Regions from separate parts of the Pseudoalteromonas fenneropenaei genome, predicted to be linked through region 3. Evidence: predicted binding sites of a transcription regulator. Region 3 holds the regulator's gene; each other region holds the start of a gene.
What was found. Region 3 encodes FliA, which starts transcription of late flagellar genes. Its sites were predicted from a motif close to CTAAAGNTNNNNNNNNNNNNGCCGATA; they were not measured.
Positions count from the first base shown of each region.

Region 1: a site for FliA is predicted at 5,638-5,664, ahead of ACFOEE_RS20040 (DUF5610 domain-containing protein). Genes of this name have one in related genera too.
Region 2: a site for FliA is predicted at 4,968-4,994, ahead of ACFOEE_RS07515 (VC2046/SO_2500 family protein). Genes of this name have one in related genera too.

Region 1 is NZ_JBHRSD010000048.1:777-8,849, reverse strand. It holds gene ACFOEE_RS20075 (hypothetical protein) at 1-5, opposite strand, end outside; gene ACFOEE_RS20070 (hypothetical protein) at 21-377, opposite strand; gene ccoG (cytochrome c oxidase accessory protein CcoG) at 626-2,053, shown strand; gene ACFOEE_RS20060 (serine/threonine protein kinase) at 2,132-3,109, shown strand; gene ACFOEE_RS20055 (thiol:disulfide interchange protein DsbA/DsbL) at 3,122-3,745, shown strand; gene ACFOEE_RS20050 (thiol:disulfide interchange protein DsbA/DsbL) at 3,757-4,389, shown strand; gene trmA (tRNA (uridine(54)-C5)-methyltransferase TrmA) at 4,430-5,527, opposite strand; gene ACFOEE_RS20040 (DUF5610 domain-containing protein) at 5,692-6,798, shown strand; gene murI (glutamate racemase) at 6,913-7,686, shown strand; gene ACFOEE_RS20030 (RNA recognition motif domain-containing protein) at 7,689-8,073, opposite strand, start outside.
Region 2 is NZ_JBHRSD010000011.1:386,479-394,551, reverse strand. It holds gene ACFOEE_RS07555 (response regulator transcription factor) at 105-500, shown strand; gene ACFOEE_RS07550 (PilZ domain-containing protein) at 510-800, shown strand; gene ACFOEE_RS07545 (class I SAM-dependent methyltransferase) at 856-2,046, opposite strand; gene ACFOEE_RS07540 (HD domain-containing protein) at 2,172-2,804, shown strand; gene ACFOEE_RS07535 (ion channel) at 2,813-3,793, opposite strand; gene ACFOEE_RS07530 (M48 family metallopeptidase) at 3,882-4,535, shown strand; tRNA gene ACFOEE_RS07525 (tRNA-Tyr) at 4,720-4,804, opposite strand; tRNA gene ACFOEE_RS07520 (tRNA-Tyr) at 4,832-4,916, opposite strand; gene ACFOEE_RS07515 (VC2046/SO_2500 family protein) at 5,029-5,541, shown strand; gene ACFOEE_RS07510 (YchJ family protein) at 5,896-6,348, opposite strand; gene ACFOEE_RS07505 (SulA-like leucine-rich domain-containing protein) at 6,350-6,784, opposite strand; gene ACFOEE_RS07500 (tetratricopeptide repeat protein) at 6,924-7,379, opposite strand; gene ACFOEE_RS07495 (NCS2 family permease) at 7,500-8,073, shown strand, end outside.
Region 3 is NZ_JBHRSD010000010.1:98,208-106,280, forward strand. It holds gene ACFOEE_RS04575 (chemotaxis protein CheA) at 1-337, opposite strand, end outside; gene ACFOEE_RS04580 (protein phosphatase CheZ) at 353-1,120, opposite strand; gene cheY (chemotaxis response regulator CheY) at 1,139-1,522, opposite strand; gene ACFOEE_RS04590 (RNA polymerase sigma factor FliA) at 1,564-2,274, opposite strand; gene ACFOEE_RS04595 (MinD/ParA family protein) at 2,298-3,158, opposite strand; gene flhF (flagellar biosynthesis protein FlhF) at 3,151-4,605, opposite strand; gene flhA (flagellar biosynthesis protein FlhA) at 4,624-6,732, opposite strand; gene flhB (flagellar biosynthesis protein FlhB) at 6,800-7,930, opposite strand; gene fliR (flagellar biosynthetic protein FliR) at 8,015-8,073, opposite strand, start outside.

The DNA of each region.
Region 1 (8,073 bases), on a different contig from region 3:
AGCATCTCGAGTACTCAGGGTTACTTATTCGCGTCATTCAAATTGCGCGTGACGATTTCGCAGATAGCCGCTAAGCGCTCTTCATAAAAATACAGATTCAATTCGTTACGGACACAATAGCGCACATGGAATTCCTGTAGTTTAGTGTCAGTGAGCAAAGCGTCTTGAATATAATTATGTTCCGATTCGCTCAAACTCATCGCGCGTTCAATTTCTCCGCGCGCGACTTTCGCTGCAAGCGCTCGTTGCAGTTGGCTGGTTTCACCTAATTTTTCCATACCTTCACCGAGCAGCTTGTCACGCTGTTCTTTGATGAGTGGATGGTCAATGGTAAAAAATGCCAACACGACCACTACCAAAAATAGAAACTTCTTCATTTTTGCACCTGTGTTTGATCTCAACGAGCTTATTATTCTGCCCAGTGTAATAAAATGCAGAAAATAAAAGCAAGTTCCTTATTCAGGGGATTGCAGCGTCAAGTGCTAAGTTATCGCTAAATTTACGCTTAAGCTGTCAAAACCCATCGAGCATTGCTTATAATATCCATGCAAAACAAAGGTCATTGCCGAGCGTCGGCATGTAGCAAGTGACCTATTGATCCGAGCGATGCGATTAAGGAGCTTCGATGGACAATCAAATCAAAGTCAAAAATATCCCCACCGAGGTGAAGATCCAAAAGCCAAGCGATCTCCATCCTGACCGTTTTAATCCGAGAAATCGTATTTACGTGCGTGCTATTACCGGGCTTCATCAACAGTTACGCAAGCGAATTGGGTTTGTTGGGATGTTGGCGTTTATGGTATTACCTTGGGTGAATTTCCAAGGTAAGCAAGCGGTGCTATTTGATTTAATGGCGCAGCAGTTCAATATTTTTGGTTTGACCTTATTGCCGCAAGATCTCACCATTCTTGCCTTTATTTTTATGATTGCGGCATTTGCTTTATTTGTGGTCACGACTTTTTATGGTCGTGTATGGTGCGGTTATACGTGCCCACAAACGGTGTGGACGTTTATTTTTATTTGGTTCGAAGAAAAGCTCGAAGGTACCGCTAATCAGCGCAAAAAGCTCGATGAGCGGCCAATGGACGCTGATAAGTTTATGCGCAAGTCGGCCAAACATTTCAGTTGGCTGGCGTTTTCAACCTACACTGCGATTACTTTTGTTGGTTATTTCACGCCTATTCGCCAGTTAATTCCCGATTTAATTACTTTTTCTGCCAGTGGCTACGCGAGCTTAAGCGTCGCAGTGTTCGCATTGTGCACTTACGGCAATGCGGGTTGGATGCGGGAAATTATGTGTTTACACATTTGTCCGTACTCACGTTTCCAATCAGCCATGTTCGATAAAGATACTTTTACGGTTAGCTATGACACTGCGCGTGGTGAAAATCGTGGCCCGCGTGGTCGTAAGCAAGACCCCAAAGAGCTAGGTTTAGGCGACTGTATTGATTGTAATTTGTGTGTGCAAGTGTGCCCAACTGGAATAGACATAAGAAACGGCCTGCAGTACGAGTGCATTAACTGCGGTGCTTGTATTGATGCCTGTGATGGGGTGATGGATAAAATGAATTATCCGCGCGGACTTATCTCTTACACTACAGAGCGTAACCTTGAATCGCACACCGAGAAAACCAAGGCAGTCAGAGCAAAACTGGTGGGTTATGTGCTTATTCTTGTCACCTTAAGTGTGGCTTTGGTGGTCAATATTGCCATGCGTAAGCCAATGGAATTGGATATTATCCGTGACCGTAATCAGTTGTATCGAGTCAATTTTGACGGCTTAGTCGAAAATACTTATACCTTAAAAGTGATCAATAAATCACAACAAACCATGACTTATGATATTAAGGTAAATGGCTTAAGTGATTTCCAACTCTTGGGTAAAACGCAAGTGACAGTAGATGCAGGGCAATCCCATGATGTACCATTGTCGATAGTGATAGACCCCTATACGCTGAACAAGCCAGTGACTGAGTTTGAATTTACGATAGCGCCAATTGAACAGCCTGATTTAGCGATATCACAGCAGACTAATTTCTTTAAAACACGCTGATCTGGTGTTTTAACAAACAATACAAAAAGCGGGTTTTCCCGCTTTTTTGTTGTAACTTTAAACAAGGTAACAAAAGTAATGAGTGACTTCTGTTTTGCCCACTTAACACCTGAGTGCATCTTAGATGCAATTGAAAGCACGGGTATTTATCCTGAAAGTGGTTTGTTGCCACTCAATAGTTACGAAAATCGGGTATTCCAGTTTCGGGCTGATGACAATCAGCGCTATGTAGTCAAATTTTATCGCCCTGCGCGTTGGAGCGAAGCGCAGATATTAGAAGAACATACTTTCATGGCGCAGTTGGCAGCAGCGGACATTGCCGTGGTGGCGCCTTTATCTATCAACGGCAAGACCTTACATCAGCATATGGGGTTTGGCTTTGCGCTGTTTCCAAGTGTCGGCGGGCGTAGTTTTGAAGTTGATAACTTAGATAATCTCGAGTTGTTGGGGCAAGTGCTTGGGCGTTTACATAGCCAAGGAGCACAGTCCGCTTTTACTCACCGACCGGCGCTAAATTTATCCACTCATTTGCAACAACCGACTCAGATTTTACAGCAAAGTGGTTTAGTCAAGGCGCCATATCAGCAGCAATTTTTCCAGATTGTGAAAGAAATCACAGAGATATGCGGTTCTTTATATCAGCCAAAAGCACAAATCCGTTTGCATGGTGACTGTCATGCTGGCAATATTTTGGCAACCACTGATGGGTTGTGTCTGGTTGATTTCGATGATTGTCGCCAAGGTCCGGCGATTCAGGACTTGTGGATGATGTTAAGCGGTGATACTCAGTCACGGCAGGTTCAGTTGGATGCGCTATTAAGTGGTTATGAGTTGTATCGTGCATTTGATCTCAAAGAGCTGGCTTTGATAGAGCCGCTCCGCGCGATGCGCATGATACATTACATGGCGTGGCTTGCTGAGCGCCATCAGGATCCTGCTTTTGTGGGGAACTTTTCCTGGTTTGCAACAGACAAATACTGGGAACAGCAACTGGGCTATTTACAAGAACAATTGCTTGCATTGCAGGCGCCGCCACTTAGTCTGGCATTTGGATAATGAGAGAGTTATATGTTGAATAAGTTGAAATATGCATTGCTGCTGTTATGTCTACCTGCAGCGGTATGGGCTGCCGATTTTGAAGATGGTAAACATTACACCACCTTGAATACTGAAAGAAGTGCACAAAATCAGGTAACCGAGTTCTTTTCATTTTATTGCCCCCACTGTTTTCGTTTTGAACCCGTTGCCATTGCATTGGAAAATAGCCTGCCAAAAGGCACCAGCTTTGTGAAAAGCCATGTGAACTTTCTCGGTGGTATTTCACCGCAAGTTCAAACCAACCTAAGTTATGCGTACATCATCGGCAAGCAAAATGGCAAAGCGCATCAAATCGCTGAGCGACTTTTTAATACAATCCATGTGCAACGCGAGCGCTTAGACTCTATGGCTGAGCTGAGAAAGTTTATGGCTGCGCAAGGCATTTCGGAACTTGAGTTTGATGCTGCATTGGTCAGTATGCCAGTGCTGACGGCGGAAAAGGCCATGGCTGATGCGCAGCAGAAGTTTTCTGATGCGGGTGCATTGACGGGCGTCCCAACCTTTATCGTTAATGATAAATATAAGCTCAATATTTCAGAACTGAAAAGCCAAGATGAGCTTCATGAGCTAGTACAATATTTATTAAAAAAATAAGGAATTAAACTATGTCGAACTTGCTTAAAGTAGCTTTTTTAGGGCTACTATTGCCGCTCATGGCGCACGCCACCGAGTATGTTGAGGGTGAGCACTACGAAGTGGTTGCTGAACGCGCCACCAAAAAACCTGAAGTGACCGAGTACTTCTCTTTTTACTGTCCAGCATGTAATGCGTTTGAGCCGATTATTGCCAATGTAAAACCACATTTAGACTCAGACGTCGCGTTTAAGAAGAGCCACGTTGATTTTGTTGGACCGCGTGATCCTAAAGTGCAAACTATGCTACCTCAAGCACTCGCTGCCGCTGATGCCCTGCCTGAAAAAGACAAACTGATCAGTGCTATCTTTAATCATATTCATGGCAAGCGCGCAAAGATTAATGAAGAAGCCGATATGAAAGATATTTTCATCGCGCAAGGCGTTGATGAGCAAACTTTTGATAAGGTTTACAGCAGCTTCTCGGTGCGCACAGCAGCGGCTAAAATGGCTCGCGACCAGAAAAACCTGCAGGAAAAGCGTGCCCTAACTGGCGTACCGACGTTTATCGTCAATGGCAAGTATAAGCTGCGTTTACACGAAGCCAAAATTCGTGAACCAGAAGACATTGCTGCCTTGATAAACTATCTTGCGAAAAAGCAATAAGCAGATAAAAAACCCGGTTTCAAACCGGGTTTTTGCTTTTTTAACGGCGGGTTAGAAAGACCCCAGACTCAACATGATGGGTGTAAGGGAACTGATCAAAAATGGCGATTCGGCTTACTTGATGAGTTTGCGATAGCAGTTCTAAATCACGTTCCAGCGTATCTGGGTTACACGAGATATAAATCACATTGTCATATTCAGCTACGAGGCGACATGTCAGCTCGTCCATACCCGCACGAGGTGGGTCAACCAAAATGGTTTGGCAGTTATAAGTTTTTAGGTCGATACCATTCAATCGTGAAAATTGCTTTTCACCTTTCATCGCTTGCGTGAACTCTTCGCTCGACATCCGGATGATATCTAAATTGGTTACCCCGTTGGCGGCAATGTTAAGCTGTGCGGACTGAACTGACGACTTGGCAATTTCAGTGGCCAGTACTTTATTAAAATGTCCAGCAAGTGCGATAGAGAAGTTTCCATTGCCGCAGTAAAGTTCCAAAAGGTCATTTTGTAAGTTTGCGGCAATAGACTGCGCCCACGCCAACATCTTTTCGTTTACTTTGGCATTGGGCTGGGTAAAGCTATTTTCGACTTGTTGGTATACGTATTCTTTACCATTTACTGTGAGTCGCTCAGTGACATAGTCGCGACCGAGCACTTCTTTTTGTTTGCGTGCACGACCAATAAAGTCAACTTTATATTGTGTTTGTAGTTCTGCGCGTAGCGTCTGCATGGCCTGCATCCAAGCTTCATCAAGCGGTTTGTGGTACAGCAAACTGACTAGAATCTCGCCACTTAAGGTCGACAAGTAATCTATCTGGAACAGTTTGCGGCGCAGCACTTCGTTGCCTTTGAGCTTCTCTACCATTACCTGCATCATTTCGTTGATAAGTGGTGCGGCGGCAGGGAACTGATCAACGCGGATTTTTTCTTTGGTTTCTTGGTCAAACATGATGTGGTACAGCGCTTCACCGTCATGCCATACGCGAAATTCGGCACGTTGACGATAATGGCTGGCGGGAGAGTCGTAAACCTCAAGTGCAGGGGGGTTAAAGCGCGCAAATTGAGCTGAGATCCGTGCTGCCTTTTCCGCTAACTGCGTTTCGTAGTGTGCTGGATCAATCTGAAGTACCGCCATGGAACCACCTTTTCTATACTAAATGCCTTAAAAGAGTCGCGCTATTTTAGGGAGCGAATGGCATTTGTCCAGTTTAGTACAAAAAAATCGCTGTTTTTTTGCACAAAGGTGTTAAGTTTGAACTTAGATAGCCGATAACAGAGTTGGGTATTTAACGGAGTAGAATGATGAAAGTGGGTCAACAGACGGGGATTTTCCAGCCAAACTTGGATAAGTTTCCGCTTACTCGCAAGCCAGGCCTTAAAGCACATACTGCGTTGGGCGATAGCTACGTTGGTGACAAGTTTAAAGCATCTGCAAAAATGCTGCAGGACAAACTCAATGAAGCGCTGGGTATCGAGAAGAAAACAGATAAGGCTGAAAAAGACAAACCGCTGTTTGACTTTGAGGCGGTGGTCAAAAACGTCCTTGATTTTGTTAAAGGCGCCGTCAATATGGCGAAGGTCAACGGCAAAAGTGATGATGAACTGCAAGAGATGCTAGGCAAAGCTCGTAAAGGGGTTGAGGCTGGAGTCGGTGAAGCCAGCAAATTGCTGGAAGATTCCGGCTTGCTGGATGATGACATTAAAGACGGTATCGCGAAGTCACACGAAGGCATCAATAAAGGTCTTGATGACTTTGAGCAAGAGCTGTTCGGTCCGAAGCAGCCTCAAGGCGTGATGTTTGGTGCCGCGCAGTATGCCAGTTTGCAGAATCAAGCTGAGTTTGCCTTTACTACCGCAGAAGGCGATGAAATTGTCATTTCCTTCAACGATGCGTATCAGGCTGAACAAGGGTTTGCGGCGCAAAAATCTGGCAACAACACCAGCTTTGCCGCCACCGCCAAGCAGAGTCACGAAGTGCAGTTCTCAATCAGTGTTAATGGAGAGCTTAACGATGCTGAGCAAGAAGCCATTAATGGCATGATGAAAGACATTCGTGATATCAGCAATGCATTCTTCCGTGGCGATTTTGATAAAGCCTTTGATGAAGCCAAAAAGTTAAGCTTAGACAATGAGCAAATTGCACAATTCTCGATGGATTTGAAGCAAACTAAACGTTCGGCTGCTATCAGCCAATATCAAGAAACAAACCCTGCTCAGCAGGCGGCTAAAGCCGTACAGCCGCTCAATGAAGGATTGAAAGACATCTATGGCCAAGGTAAAGCACTGGGGATTGAGAAACAGCTGCCTGATATCATGGAATGGATGAATCAAGGGCAAGCGCGTTTGAAAGAGTTTTTGGACTATGCTCAGGCTTATTTCAATACTTTAAGTAAGAAAGAGTCGTGACAAGCTTAGGTTATATACCGAACTAATACATGAAGCCCAGCGTATGCTGGGTTTATTTTTACGCTTAGGCGTGGCACACTGCGGCGACTTTTATGCGCTATCGGGGATTTTGCTTTGTTGCCTCATATATTGGTATTTGACTCGGGTATTGGTGGCACGTCAGTACTTTCACATATCCAACAAGCAGTACCCAATGCGCATTATAGTTATGTGATGGACAATGCTCTGCTGCCTTACGGTTTGCAAAGCCAAGCAACAATTATTAGGCGTCTTACAGGATTATTGGCTGCCGATATGCCTTGGGGACAGACTATCGATATGATAGTCATAGCTTGTAATACCGCCTCAACTCAAGCCTTAGCTGCACTTCGTGAATTAACTCAAATTCCGGTCGTTGGGGTGGTGCCGGCTATCAAGCCTGCTGCACAGTTATCACAACAACGTCATATTGCTTTGCTTGCCACTCCGGCCACGATTAGCAATAGCTACACGAAAAACCTTATCCGTGATTTTGCCGCAGATTGCCAAGTCGACCTGCACCATTCTACTGAATTAGTCTCTATAGCCGAACGTTTTTATTGGCTGCAGCAGGACGTTAGCGAAGCTGTGACTGAAGAGTTAGCAAAAATAGACATTGCTAAAACAGTCGATGTGGTTGTATTGGGTTGTACGCATTTTCCAATTATTGCGAAGCAGATTAGCTCTAACCTCAGCGCACAATGTGTGATGTTGGATTCGGGGGCGGCGATTGCCCGACGAGTCAGCCACTTATTGTCGGCTAGGTTCGCTGAGCAGATGCAAAGAGAGGCGGGTAGTTTAAACTTTTATGCCACTAAAGAAGTAGTAGGTAGTGCAATGAAGGTTAACTTTATCACACTACCTGTTTGATTTTATTCGTCTTCTAACTCATCCTGCTTTTGTTTGGCCTCACGAACTTTCAAAGTCCGTTGTTGAAACTCCCGGTCATTTAGCGCTGCTATGGCTTTTTCTGCATCGGCTTCAGCCATTTCAACAAAACCAAAACCGCGTCTTTTTCCGGTATTCTTATCCTTTAACAATCTGACATTCACAACGGTGCCTTGTTCTTCAAACAAATGTCTCACGACGACTTCATTCGCACGATAAGGCAAGTTACCAACATAGATAGTTTTAGTTTTTATATCTGTTGATGGAGCTTGTTCTGGCGTGGCTGTTGAAAAAAGTGAAGTGATGATACCACCTGATAATGCGCAAATTGCCGCAACAAGTGCAATTTGAGGCTGTAAGGTATCTGAC
Region 2 (8,073 bases), on a different contig from region 3:
GGCAATCACTGAGGATTTTGTGCTTACTTACAATTTTGAGCTTGCTTTTTGAGCTAAGCCCATTACTTTATTAAAGAGGACGGAAATTGGGATCGGAAAAGGACATGGCTACCATTATGGCGTCGCAAAAACCAAAGGATCGCGCTACGCATATTTTAGTTGTTGATGATGAATATTTTAACTACGAAATGTTGTCATTAGCTCTAGCAGATAGTTTTGTGCTGAGCTATGCCAATTCGGGGAAAAGTTGTTTATCTAGTGCTATAGCCAATCCACCAGATGCAATTTTGCTTGATGTTTGTATGCCGGGTTTAGATGGCTACGACACCTGCAGAATGCTCAAAAATACCCCAGAAACTAAGGATATTCCTGTTGTAATGGTATCGGGTTTAGAATCAGAACAAGAGCAACGTGCAGGATTTGAAGCAGGCTGTGATGCTTATGTGGTCAAGCCGTTTTCCATGCAAGCACTGTTGGAGAAAATAAAAAACGTCGTTTAGGAGAGCGCGATGTTACATGAAGATAAACGCCGCTTTATGCGCATGAGTGTCAATACCACTGCGACCGTCACAGTACTAGAAAGTGGCCACAAGGTTAAAGCCAAATGCCAAGACTTAAGTGCAACGGGTATGTCATTGGTGGTGTCTGAGCCGGTTGAAGTTAATACTATGATAGAGGTGTTTATTGATTCCTCTGGCAATGCAATACCGCCACTGAGTGTGCATGCGAAAGTGCTGCGCGTTACTCAAGACAATGAAGAAGAATATATCTGGGGAATTGAAATCAATCAGTTTAACTAGGCGGCTAACGTTTGACTGCCAGTTAAGCAAAACGGAGCCGAAGCTCCGTTTTTTGTTAGTACACTTTACAGATCAAACCTTTTAGGTAAAACCCTTCAGGATAATTGCCTGAAATTGGGTGGTCACCAGCCTGATTAAGGCGTTCCATAATCAATAGATCCTTTCCGGCATCCAGCGCGGCGTCAGCAACTACTTTTTGGAATAAGTTTTGGTCCATCAAGCCCGAGCATGAGAACGTCAGTAAAGTGCCACCCGGTTTCAAAATTTGCATCGCCACCATGTTAATGTCTTTGTAGCCACGACAGGCTCCAGTTAATTGCGCTTTGCTTTCGGCAAATTTTGGCGGATCCATCACGATAGTGTCGAACAATTTGCCTTCTTCGCGGTATTGGCGTAGCAGCTTAAAGACATCTTGCTTTACAAAATCGACGCGACTTAAATCTAGCTGATTATGCTCAACGTTACGTTTTGCGATAGCAAGCGCCTGCTCAGAAACATCAACGTTGGTCACTTTGCTACAGCCGCCGCGTAACGCATAAAGGGAAAAGGTACCTGTGTAGCAGAAGCAGTTTAGTACTTCTTTGTCTTTTGAAAAACGCTCCAGCGCAGCGCGACTGTCACGTTGGTCGAGGTAAAAACCGGTTTTGTGGCCGTTTTCGATATCCACCTCAATATTCAAACCGTTTTCTTGAATGATCACGGGCTCTTGCGGCATTTTACCGTGTAACACACCTGTGGTTTTCTCTAAACCTTCTTTTTTACGCACATCAACATCTGAGCGCTCGTAAATCGTGCAGTTTGGGAAAATACGCTGAAGCGCGGCGGTAATATCAGCTTTATGGCGCTCGGCACCGGCGCTGAGTAGCTGACATACCAAGACGTTTTGGAATTTGTCGATGGTGATGCCTGGTAAGCCATCCGATTCTGCGGCACAAAGGCGGAAGCCACTCAAACCACCTTCAGCGATGAGTTGTTCACGGGCATCAAGGGCACGTCTTAGCTTGCGCTCAAAAAAGTCGGCGTCAATTGCGACATTGGGTTCAAAGCTCCATACGCGGGCACGGATCTGTGACTCAGGGCTGTATGCGGCAATAGCCAAAAATTGACCATCGTGGGTATATACTTCAACGGTATCACCGATCCCGGGTTTACCTTTGATTTTCTTAATTGCTTTAGAAAAAACCCATGGGTGCTTTCTTTTTAAAGACTTTTCTCTACCCGGTTCGAGATAAATAGCGTGAGACATTAAAGTATCCTTCGACATAAATATGCGCGCATTGTAGTGAAGCTTGGCCTAACATACAAATGTCCCTTGAGTTTAGCAGGCTATCACGTAAGATTGAGGCTCATTTGCCATTAACGGGAAGCAAAATGGACGCGCTAGAAGCCGCCTGCAGAGAATTTATTTTAACAGCCACAGTTGCAGACACTGCACACGATATTACCCATATTGAACGAGTTGTTAAGGTGGCCAAACAATTGGCGCATGCGGAGCAAGCGGATCTGGCCGTAGTGATACCTGCTGCATGGTTACATGATTGTGTAGCAGTGGCAAAGAATCATCCAGACAGAGCGATTGCATCAAAGTTAGCAGCAGACAAGGCGGTGACTTTTTTACAAGCTTATGGTTATGATGAAAGCAAACTTGCTGCAATTCACCATGCCATTGTTGCCCATAGCTTTAGCGCAAATGTTGCACCAACCAGTTTAGAAGCAAAAATTGTCCAAGACGCTGACAGAATGGATGCGCTTGGTGCCATTGGTATTAGCCGTTGTATGAAAGTAGGTGGGGCGATTGCGCGACATATCTATCACGCAGAAGACCCATTTTGTGAAGCCAGAGAGGCTAATGACAAACGCTATACCTTAGATCATTTCTTTATCAAATTGCTGCATATTCAAGATGGCATGCACACCAACGCGGCAAAAGCCGAAGCCAAGCGCAGGACTGACTATATGTATGGCTTTTTAGATCAACTACGTAGTGAAATTGTCAGTGATTAAGGCTTTCGTCAGCGCGTCATGCGTTTGACGAACACCACCACAAATAGGGCGAGAGTGAAGCTGCCAGTAAAGGCCTCTAAAGCCGCGACAAAGCGAGACACGCCAACAGGTGTAATATCGCCATATCCTAAAGTGGTAAAAGTCACTACGCTGAAATAGCAGCTGTTTAAAAGCGCCGAGAGGTTATCTTGCCAACTCGCCTTAGCGTTAAACACTAATAGTTGATCTTGGAAACTGACACCCAAGAAAAAATAACAAATGGCGCAGATAAAGATCATCCCAAGAGAAAAGCGGATCACGTTTTCTGGCTTTTCGCCATAACCACAAAAGAAATCACTGAAACTTGAAAACAACCAGCGTTTAGAGCCGCGCGGGTATTGCTGGTGACGCATTTGCAGCTCGCGATACAAATATGTCCCTGCCATTTGGAACAAACCTTGTTGCTCTGCTCCCTTGCGCAAAATACGATAAATTTCTTCCGATTGCTGATAATAATCCAGCGCTTCCTCTTGGTTACCTTTACTTCGGGCGTCTTTGGCTTGCTGCTCTTGTGCCAAAGCGTCACCTAAATTAATGTTATCAATCCGTGTGTTATCAAGTTTAATACCAAGTAAATTGGTATTACGCAGATCGGTGCAGTGTAGGTTTGCTTCGCGTAAATCTGCTTTCATTAGCGACGCATGGCAAATGGCATTATTAAACAAATGCGCACCACGTAAATTTGCGCGATAAAAATTGGAGTAGGAAAGGTCGTACCCTGAGTTTTGTTCAAGATTGATTAGATTGAGGCCTTCTAGGTTGGCTCTTTTCAGCTCTAAGCCCTGCAGCAGTCCGCCCCGCTTAGCATAGCGTTCTAGCTTGTGAGCGAGCTCTAAGCCACTTTTATCAAATTTATTGTCATGCCAGAAACAAAAGCCTGAGCCCATATCGATTTCAGTGCATGTATGGCCATCGGGAGAACAGTAGCGACAGAGTGGTTTACTTTCCATAGGTGCTTTCCACAAAGTGACAATATCTATAAGGTTAGCAGTAAATTTCTCAGGTAGAATAGTAAAGGTCTGATTTTTGGAAGTAGTTATGTCATTTCCTTACCAACTGCGGCTGAGTAAAAAGCGTAAAACCGTTGCGATTAAAATTAAGCAAGGCACAGTTTGGGTCTATGCGCCCAGTACTATCTCGCATTCTTGGTTGAACGAATGGCTTGCCAGTAAAACTCAGTGGGTAATGAAATATCAAGCGCAAAGTCAGGCGCAAAGTATTGCAGAGCAAGAAACAAAACAGCGGACTTTGTGGTTATTTGGCGAAGTATATCAACTGCAGATAGTTGCTGATGGCCATGACTGTATTGATGACGAGCGCAAGGTGATAACGCTACAAGGTGAGCCAGAGCAGTGGATGTTGGCAAAGCATCGTTTCTTGCAGGCGCAGTTGCAGCCATGGTTGATGGCACGATTAGCTTATTGGCAAGCGCAGATGGGGATGAATGTTACCAGCGTAAAAGTACGATGGTATAAAAGCCGCTGGGGAAGTTGTGATAGTAAAGGGCGCTTAACCTTTAACTTACTGCTTGCAAGTTTACCTCAAGAATGTATTGATTACGTGATTGTGCATGAGTTGGCGCATCGCCAGCATCTGAATCACAGCCCGGCTTTTTGGTTGTTAGTTGCGCGCTATTTTCCAGCCTATTCGGCGGCAAAAGTACAAATTAGGCAATTAGCCAAGCAGTTTTAATAGGCGGTGTGGCTATTTGATATTTAACGCGAATATTGAGTTGCACTAAGTTTTTATGTAGAAACTGCATTTGCAAAGTCATAGAGAAGAGATAAGTGCACGTTATTTTTTAGAGTGATAATCTTGTTGATTTAAAAAGAGAGAGTGACTTTTCTTGACTGGGTTATCCCCTCAGAGAGGGGGGTGGTGGAGGGGGACGGATTCGAACCATCGAAGGCAGTGCCGTCAGATTTACAGTCTGATCCCTTTGGCCGCTCGGGAACCCCTCCACAAATTGTGTGTCGCTGAAAGGATGTTGGTGGAGGGGGACGGATTCGAACCATCGAAGGCAGTGCCGTCAGATTTACAGTCTGATCCCTTTGGCCGCTCGGGAACCCCTCCTCAGCAACGGCGCTGATAATAGCAAAATGAATTTTTAAGTAAAGAAAAAAACTAAAGAATTTTGAAATTATGCCGATAAATTTCTAGAACTTGCGAATATCGGTTATTTATAATGCAAATTGATGGAATATTACTCAGAGAGAGTCAGCTTGATAGCAAACTCAATGAATCGGTGCACTTTGGTGACCGAGGCGAATTTGGTTTGTTGTTGGCCATGCTTTCTCAAGATGCATTGGATTTTGCACAGTTTCATCTTCCGCAATCAGTGCAACAAGCGCCAGAGCGCAGTGAAGAACAGTTACGAAAAGAATTACAAATTGGTCCGCAACGCGCGTTAGCCCCAGAAACCTTTGACATGTTAGTTGCAGAGGAAGATGCTTTTGTGGTGCAAAATTTTGGTATGGCGGCATTTCGTTTAAAAGATTGCTTACAACCAGAGCCTTTAACCATACGTAACGATAAAAAACATATTCCGTTGCATATCGTTGATAACTGTGAGCCAGCGGTAAGACGTAAATTGCAGGGCATTAAGCAATTGGCAAACGAGCTGCCAATTGATGCGGCCGCGTTTTATGATCAACTCGCCTCTGGAAAACCGCAAAGCATGTTGCAGGTGTCTGCCTAAATATATAGCCAAACTACTTGAAGTTTGGTGGCAAATAAGTGACTCACCATGAGCATAGGTTTGCTAAGTGATTGAGGCGAGTAAACTGAGCCAATATCGCTCTGGCTTCAAATAGACCGAGTATTAATTCATCTTGCTGCGAAGCAGTCTTGATATATTGAGAAAGAGCAGCGTTTACTCAGCACAATACTCTTGTGTTGCTGCATGCACATTGTAAAAACCTCAATTAAGCACTCGGCCCAATCAATAAAAACACGCTTTGACGTGACCTATTGACAACTCGCGGCTCAAATCAGCTTATACAAGCAGATGACAACAACCGCATAGCAATAAATAAAAAATAACGTCTTAGATTTAGCGCAAATGGCATTGTTTAAATTTTTTACCACTTAAGCAAGGGCAAGGGTCATTTCGAGATACTTTTTGTTCAGGATGTGCAAACAATTCACCAGTTATGTACTTCCAACGCGTGCCTTCCAAGGCAAAAGTTGAACGCTCGTGTACCACACCCAGTTTATTTTCAGCTAAATAAAACGCTTTAAACTCAACCACATCGGGTTGGTCCGCAGTAACAATTTGCAAACGGATAAATTCAACTGCGTTGGCAAACGCTAAAATATCCGCTTCGGTATGCTCTTTTTGCTCCTCAATACCATAGGTATCAAGAATATAAGCAGCATTTTTTAGCACATAAGCGCTATACCGAGAGCGCATTAATTGCAGTGCCTGCGCTGGAGTTTGGTGATAAAGATGAAACGGCTCACAGCAATTTGCATAGCTGAGGTCGTTACCACAGTAACAAGTCATATTAACACATCAGTAAGGAGTCAGGCGTTGCTGTATGTCGAGTCCGTGTAAAGCAATAGAGCTGAGCTTTAGACTGAGTCGTAAGCGCAAGGGCATCTAACTGGCTTGGTGAAACAATATCAGTCCAAGTGATCACAGCTGCGAAATTACCATTGTGCAACGCTGAGTTAAGTACATAAGGTAAGTTTACCAAATGCTTTTGTCGGATCACCAGTAATTTGCTGGAATCAATCGAGCATGACTGCAACATGGCTTTGTTTGGTACGTTGTCTGGGGCGATAAGCAAAGTCCAACCTTGTTTTTGGTTGCAGCTATGCAGCACTTTTAACAACTCTAAACTAGCAGAAATTTCGTCTTCAGTATGAATAACCTGCACCACAGGTTCTGATGCGGCGTTATAGCTTTTAATACGTGTTACAGAAATTGATTGCAGCATGTTCTACTCACTGGGTTTATATACAGTATTCATATACAGTAGTTCATACAGTAATCACTGGCAAGCTAAATTTTCTATTTTTTGAGCGATTTTTTGCCTTTTCCGTCGAGGTTAAAGTTAACCATTTGATAGTATTAATCTATTTCTTTACTTGCTGAAAGTAATGCAGTTGATGAATTTGTTCATATAAGGTGGCGGCGTAACATTCTGCTTCTTTAAAACGGCGTGTAGTTAGGTATTTACGAATATCATCCAGTACCGGTGTAGCCGTACTAAAACCTTGGCTTTTAGCCAGCGACAACCAAGCTGCAGCGTGGTACACGCTTTGTGGTACACCTTGGCCTTTCATAAAGAGTAAACCCATATAAAACTGCGCTTTACTATCGCCATCTAAAGCGGCATTACGTAGCCATTTCGCGGCTAACGGAAAATCCTGATCTTTGAGGTAGAGTAGGCCTTTTTGCAAAGCATCATCTGGGTTGAATTGTGTTTCGTTAGCTCCTTCAACAACGCCACCAACAACGAAAGTGAGGACATTATTTAATTGTTGCTCTAAATCGACGCTATCATTTTGCTGGAAAGGATTCTGTGCCATGGTGCTACTCAACAACGGTTTGTTGCCTTAGTTTAGTCGAAAACTGCTTATTTTGTCCTCTTTATATTGCGATTCGTGTTAAAATCCAAGCACTTGTTCCACTTTTTAACGCAAACTCCTATGCTCGAACGAATTTTCTCTATCACAGCGCAAGGGTCGACTCCTAAACGTGAAGTGATTGCTGGTTTAACGACTTTTGTCACTATGGTTTACATCGTATTTGTGAATCCTGCGATGTTAGCTGAAGCAGGAATGGATCATGGTGCCGCTTTTGTTGCAACTTGCTTGGCTGCAGCCATTGGTTGTTTCATTATGGGGTTTTGGGCAAATTATCCATTAGCGTTGGCACCAGGTATGGGTCTCAATGCGTTTTTCACTTATGGTGTGGTACTCGGTATGGGTCATACTTGGCAAGCGGCTTTGGGGGCAGTATTCCTATCTGGCTGCTTGTTCTTGGTATTAAGTCTTTTTAAAGTCCGTGAATGGGTGATTCAAGCCATTCCGCTAGTACTAAAACAGGCTATTGCGACTGGGATTGGCGCATTTTTGGCATTAATCGCGCTAAAAAATGCCGGCATTATTGTTTCAAGTCCAGCAACGTTTGTGCAGTTGGGGAACATCACTGAAGCAGGTCCATTACTTGCGATAATCAGCTTTTTTGTCATTGCAGGTTTGATGTTCCGCGATGTGAAAA
Region 3 (8,073 bases):
CTGGTTGCTCACGGTTCTGAATATGCGCGAACATTTCATTGATAGTATCTAAAGCTTGCAGGATAACGTCCATCAACTCAGCATTAACGCGGCGTTGACCTTGACGTAGGACATCGAATACGTTTTCCGCGCCGTGGCAAGCATCCACAAGCTCGGTCATACTAAGAAAACCTGCGCCACCTTTTACGGTATGGAAGCCACGGAATATGGCATTGAGCAGCTCTCTATTGTCGGGATTATTTTCCAACTCAACCAATTGCTCGGAGAGCTGTTCTAATATTTCGCCGGCTTCTACTAGAAAGTCTTGTAATATATCTTCATCGACTTCAAAGCTCATGCACCTACTCTCCTATCAGAAGCCCAAACTGGATAGCAAATCGTCAACCTCATCTTGACCAGAGACCACATCTTCACGTAGTTCTGGATTAATGATTGGTCCTTCCGGTCCCGACAGCTCATCTGGTTGTGATTGCTCACGGACCTGTTCTGTTCGTTTTTGTTTTAATGAACTTACATCCGTAGTACCAAACACCGTTAGGAGATGGATCAAACTATCTTCAACTTCTCGCACTAATTCAATCACGCGTCTAATCACCTGACCAGTTAAATCTTGATAATCCTGTGCCATCAGCACATTGGTCATCAACATTTGTAATTCGTCAGTACGATTAGGTGAAGATTGCATAAAGCGGTCAATATCATGACATAGCGCTTTAAACTCGCCGAGTTGGATATCGCGATTCATTAAGCGATCCCAAGTGGGTTTGATATGCGAAATATCTTCAGCAAGCTGTTGTGCAAGAGGGAGACTGGCTTCGACTGCATCCATGGTCTTATTTGCCGCGTTTTCAGTCATTTCCATCACATAATTTAGACGTTGTTTAGCATCAGGAAGCGCTTCTGTCGTCAAATCAGCTAAGCGAGTATCCAGTTCAAAGTTTTTGAGCGACTCATGTAATTGGCGGGTTAATTTACCGACTTCGGCAAATAACTCTGACTGCTCTTTACTGGCAGCCTCCATAATGAGCTGATCTGCTTTTTGTTGTTCACCTTGCTCTAGATATTCAACCAGTAATCTGGCTTGCTCAAGACTGATCTGAGGCGTTGCACCTACCGACATAAGCCTCTCCTCTGGTTATTAGCCTAAACGCTCAAATACTTTTTCGAGCTTCGTTTTTAACGTGCCCGCAGTAAATGGTTTGACAATATAACCATTCACACCCGCCTGCGCTGCTGCAACGATTTGTTCTTTCTTCGCTTCTGCAGTAACCATCAGTACTGGAATGTGCTTTAATTTTGCGTCAGCACGAATTGCACGTAGCAGGTCAATACCTTGCATCCCCGGCATGTTCCAATCGGTTACCACGAAATCAAATTCTTGATTTTGCAGCATTGGCAGGGCTGTACTACCGTCATCGGCTTCGTGAACATTTGTAAAACCTAAATCTCTGAGCAGGTTTTTGATGATTCGACGCATCGTCGAGAAATCGTCAACCACGAGAATTTTCATGTTCTTATCCAAAACATCCTCCAGTGAGGTTTGAACCTATTTTACTTGTAAACTTAGTTGACCCAGTCATTGATCTTCGCTCTTAAGCGAAGCATTGCCTGGCCATGAATTTGGCTAACACGAGACTCACTTACATCAAGTATCTGGCCGATTTCTTTTAAATTCATTTCATCATTGTAATACAACGACAATACCAGTGCCTCACGCTCGGGTAAAGTTTGGATCGCATCGATGAGTGATTGGTTAAAGCGCTCATTTTTAACGACATTATACGGTTTGTCCAGTGTCAAATCCTGATCTGCCGTGGTAATGACGTCCTCATCAACACCAAGATCCTCAATTCCCAATATTTTGCTGGAATTTACATCCTGTAAAATATGATGGTACTCATCCAGACTAATATCAAGTTTTGCAGCGATTTCAGTGTCTTTTGGCTCGCGACCAAGCTCACCCTCAAGCTCGGCGATGGCTTCTGCGACCATGCGATTATTGCGATGCACAGAGCGTGGAGCCCAATCGCCACGACGAATTTCGTCCAGCATGGCGCCGCGAATGCGGATCCCAGCAAACGTTTCAAAACTGGCGCCTTTAGTGGCGTCAAAATTTTTGCTCGCTTCAATCAAGCCAATCATACCGGATTGAATTAAATCATCGAGTTGCACACTTGCGGGCAAACGGGCAATGAGGTGACAGGCCACTTTTTTTACCAGTGGCGCATGACGCTCTACCAATAACTGCAAGTGATTCTCTGTCTGATACCCCATGGTTTTAGTCACCAATACCATACCTATCCATTAACAAGTTGTTCGATAAAGAACTCTAAGTGACCGGACGGTTGATGTGGAATGGGCCATTTTGCCGCCTTGCTAGCGAGGCCACGAAATGCCACTGCAGCAGGCGAATTTGGAAATAACTCAACGATGGTTTTTTGACGGCGTGATGATTTACGCATATTTTCGTCAAATGGGATCGTTGCTACTAACTCCAAAGCCACGTCGAGGAAACGATCAGTCACTTTGGAGAGTTTAGCAAATAATTCCTGGCCTTCACGGAGACTACGCACCATATTGGCCACTATTTTAAATTTGTACACGCCGTGTTCACGGCTCAGCACTTTAATAAGCGCATACGCATCGGTAATTGACGTAGGCTCATCACACACCACCACCATCACATCTTGCGCCGCTCGCGAGAAGCTCAACACCATGTCGGAAATCCCCGCCGCGGTGTCGACGATAAGGACGTCAAACTCAGTGTTAAGTTCGCTAAAAGCGCGGATGAGGCCAGCATGTTCAGCAGGTGTCAGCTCAACCATGCTTTGCGAGCCTGAAGTTGCAGGCACAATTCTGATGCCAGCTGGGCCTTCAACTAAGATTTCGTCCAGCTCACACTCGCCAGACAAAACGTGGGATAAATTCTTTTCTACGCGCAGACCGAGCATGACGTCACAGTTAGCAAGACCCAAGTCAGCATCGAGTACCAATACGCGATGGCCCTGTTGTCCCATGGCAATAGCCGTGTTCAAAGACACATTGGTCTTTCCGACTCCGCCTTTACCGCCTGTCACTGCGATGACCTTGACGCCGTGGTTTTTCTTTTGATTCATTCTACGCAGACCACTTGCTTGATCTAATACTGTGTTAATCATACATTCCTACTGCTTGAGACGCCACCGGTACACGTCTCGAATGTTGAGCTTTTGAGCGTGCCAGGAACAATTGCTCAGCCTTTTTGATGAGTTTTTCCGCATTTGCCACGCGAATATCCTCTGGCACTCGCTGACCGTTGGTAAGATACCCTATCGGCAAGCGATTTTGAATCGCAATACTAATAATCTCGCCCAAACTTAGACTTTCATCAAGTTTAGTGAAGATACAACCGCTTAGATTAACTTTCTTAAAGTGACGCACAGTTTCTTGCAATACGTTCATTTGTGCTGTGGCACTTAATACAAGATAGCTGCGAATATCCACTCTTGCATTCTTCATTAAGGTATTTAATTGCTCAGTTAAGCGTAAGTCTCGCTGACTCATGCCTGCTGTATCAATTAAAACTAAGCGCTTGTTACGTAAATGATATAACACTTCTGACAATTCTTGTGCATCTTTTACTTGTTTTACTGGGCAACCAATAATACGACCATAAGTAGCGAGTTGCTCATAAGCGCCGATACGGTAAGTGTCGGTAGTGATAAGCGCCACATTTTCCGGACCAAATTTTTGTGCACCCAATGCTGCAAGCTTAGCAACAGTAGTTGTTTTGCCTACACCAGTTGGGCCAACCAGTGCAAAAACACCGCCTTGGCGTAAAATTTCATTGTTGGTGGTGTGTAGTTGATTCTCAACCATACCAAGTAACGCATTCCACGCTTCTTTACGTGATACGTCATCAGGGATAAAACATGCCATTTGGTCAGCAACGTCTTCGCTTACACCCATACCTTTTAAACGGTCAATTAAACACGCACGAGTTGGGTCGCGACGCGCTAAGTCTTGTTGCATCAAACCAGACAATTGAAATTCAAGAAGTTGACGGATAGCGTTCATTTCTTCACGCATTTGTGTCATTTCATTGCCTGCTGCGCCAGAATTTTGACGAGTTGGCATTTCATCACCAAAATCACCGTCTAAATCGTCTTGCATAGCAAAATTTGCCACAGGCGCTTTTGCTGCTGGACGGGTAGCGGGTTTGCTAAAAGCAGGGGCTGCTTTTGGCTGATAAACTGACTCAGTGTTGATACCAGATTCAGAGAACATAGACGCAAGCTCAGGTGAACGCGGACGAGCTGTTTGTCTTTCTAATAAGGCTTGTAATGAGTCTGCCACTTTTGCTTGTGGTTCAGGGCGAGCACGCATTGGCTCAGGACGAACAAAGCGTGGCGCGGCTTCAGAAGCGACCTGTGCTGTTGCGCGAGGCGCTTGTTGTGCTGGCTCAGGTTTAGTAGTTGGGGCACGGTCATTGTCAACAGCAGCAACGATTTCAACACCGTCCGCCAATTTCTTGTTTGACATGATCACAGCGTCTGCACCAAGTTCTTCTTTCACTTCTTTCAAAGCTGTACGCATATCTTTGGCGAAAAAACGTTTGATCTTCATATGACAACCCCTTACTCATTAATGCTGTCCAACTGAGCTGACTATCTTGATTTGTCTCTCCTCTGGCACTTCTTGATACGACATCACACGAAGGCCTGGGATGGTATGTTTGACAAATCGTGAAAGCACGCTGCGTAACATTCCTGAGGTTAATAAGATTGAAGGTTCGCCTAGCATTTCTTGCGTTTGATGGGCTTCTCTCAGTGAGTTCTGAAGCCGCTCAGCAAGGCCTGGTTCGATACCTGCACCCTCATCACCTGCGTTCTGAAGTGAGTTATGCAACATCTGTTCCAACTCAGGCGCCAATGTTATGACAGGGATTTCATTATTGTTGCCAACGGCATCTTGAACTATCAAACGCCGCAGTGAAATACGGACTGCAGCCGTGAGTACATCTGGGTCTTGGCTGCGTGGGCCGTACTCAACTAAGGTTTGTACAATTGAGCGCATATCGCGAATTGCCACCCCTTCATTGAGTAAATTTTGTAAAACTTTAACGATAGTCGTAAGCGGTAATACATCTGGTACTAAACCTTCAACCAAACGTGGGTGACTCTTAGCTAAAATATCTAGTAGGTTTTGCACTTCTTCGTGACCTAAAAGTAACGAGGCATTGTTGGTCAGTAATTGGCTGATATGGGTTGCAACCACAGTTGCTGCGTCTACTACGGTATAACCTAGAGATTGGGCTTCGTCTTTCTGATCTGGTTTAATCCATACCGCATCAAGACCGAAGGCAGGATCTTTAGTCGCGGTGCCTCTGATCGGACCGAATACTTGACCGGGATTAATTGCCAGCTCATCACCATGCTTAAGCTCACCTTCACCCGTCCCTACGCCCATTAACGTAATGCGATACGCGTTCGGATCAAGTTCAAGATTGTCGCGGATATGCACTGGTGGCACTAAGAAGCCTAATTCTTGCGATAACTTTTTCCGCACGCCTTTAATACGGCTTAGCAATTCACCGCCTTGAGCTTGGTCAACTAATGGAATTAAACGATAACCTACTTCCAAACCGATTACATCAACGGGTTGTACATCGTCCCAGCCCAATTCTTTGTGGTCTTGTTGCATCGTTTTGTTCGCTACTGAGCCACCTTTACTGGTTTGCTCGGCTTCTTCTTGCGCGGCTTGGGCTTTTTGTTTTTGTAAGAAATAACCCAGATAAGCTAAAAATGCCGCAAAGCTTAAAAAGGCTAAATGTGGCATTCCAGGCACAATCCCCATCACGGCCAAAATACCGCTGGCAATAAACAGTGACTTTTCATTGCCTAGCTGATTCTTAACCTGCTCGCCCATATTTTGTGAAGCGTTTTCACGAGTAACGACAATTGCAGTTCCGATTGATAGTAATAATGAGGGTATTTGCGCAACCAAACCATCACCTATGGTCAGCAAAGTGTAGACTTCCATGGCACGGCTAAACGATAAACCGTGCTGGATCATACCAACAAATAGGCCACCAATGATATTGATAAACAGAATAACCATACCAGCAATGGCGTCGCCTTTTACGAATTTACTGGCACCGTCCATCGAACCATAAAAATCAGCTTCACGGGTCACTTCATCACGGCGCGCACGTGCTTCATCGGCGGAAATAAAACCCGCATTTAAATCAGCATCAATGGCCATTTGCTTACCCGGCATAGCATCAAGGGTAAAACGAGCTGAAACTTCAGAAATACGACCAGCACCTTTGGTAATTACGACAAAGTTGATGACCATCAAGATGATAAAAACGATTAAACCTACCGCGTAGTTGCCACCAATAACCACCGAACCGAAGGCTTCAATAACTTTCCCTGCGGCATCACCACCATTATGCCCTTCTAGTAGTACCACGCGCGTACTCGCGACGTTGAGCGCCAAACGCAGAATTGTCGCGATAAGCAGCACCGCTGGAAACATACCGAACTCAAGTGGCTTCATGATGTAAACGGTAACTAACAGTACCACCAGCGCCAAAGCAATATTAAAGGAAAACAGCACATCCAAAAGGAATGGTGGCATAGGTAAAATAACCATGCCAAGCGCCGCCAAAACGACTATGGGGGTACCAATGCCTTTTAGATAATCACTGCGATTTTCTTTTAACTGATTTAAAACTGCTTTAAAATCCATAAGTTATCTATTGCAAAAAATTGACGCATTCAAGTAAAAGCAATTACTGTTCCAGCTTACTAACTCGCTAGTGACGCAAGTCGGTTGGGATGGGTAAGTTTTTACTCAACGGAGTTGGACGACGACCGCGCCCTTTCTTAAATCGCTTCAGCTGAAACACGTAAGCCAGCACTTGGGCCACAGCAGTAAAGAGTCTATCTGGAATTTGGTGACCAACTTCAGTGGTATGATACAGCGAGCGCGTCAACATTGGCGACTCAAGAATAGGCACTTCGTTACCGATGGCAATTTTGCGAATTTGCATCGCCATTTCATCCACGCCTTTAGCCACCACAATTGGCGCACCGGCTTTATCTGTGTCATATTTTAATGCGACGGAATAATGGGTTGGGTTCGTTACCACAACGTCAGCATCCGGCACAGCTTGCATCATCCGCCGCTGCGACATTTCACGCTGGGTACGACGGATCCGCGCTTTAATCATGGGATCACCCTCAGAGTTTTTATACTCGTCTTTGACCTCTTGCAGCGTCATTTTTAATTGTTTGTGGTGATTGTAGCTTTGGTAAGGTGCGTCGATAGCGGAGATAATAATTAAGGTACAGCTCAGCGCCAAAAACATCCATGCTAGTATTTCTAACGAGTGCAAGACACTACTGGGTGGCGTTTCAATACTTAAATGTAAGATTTCATCGAAATACATCTGAATAAGTAAAATCGCAAATCCCGCCACCAGCACAAATTTAAGGATGGACTTTAGCAACTCAATCGCTGCTTGGGGGCCAAACATGCGTTTAATCCCCTTCATTGGCGACATTTTACTGGGTTTAGGCGACGCCGCCTCCCAGCTAAAGTTAAAGCCACCGAGTAAGGTATTACCCACAATACCGGCTATCGCGATAATGAAAACAAACATCGCCATAGGAAAAATGAGTTCGGAAAACGCTTCACCCCACACCGCAAACATCTTCGTGGTGTCATAGGTCTCATTGCGATTAAGAGAAAGTAAGCGCCCCATAACATTATAAAGGCCTTTGGCAATAGCAGGGCCGTACATTAACAGCGCAATAGCGGAAAAGATCAACACGAAGGTGGTACCGAGCTCTTTTGAGCGCGCTACTTGACCTTTTTTACGGGATTCTTCAATTTTTTTCCCCGTGGGTTCTTCGGTCCTTTCTTGTCCTGAGTCTTCCGCCACACTTCACTCCCAGCGAAAACACGATATCACTAAGATGTGTATCGCAAGTCAATTAACGGTATATTAGGCATTGTGCGGAAAAAGTTATAATGAACAACCAATCAAGCCGCACATTAGCTCCACCATTTTTAGCCATTGGAACT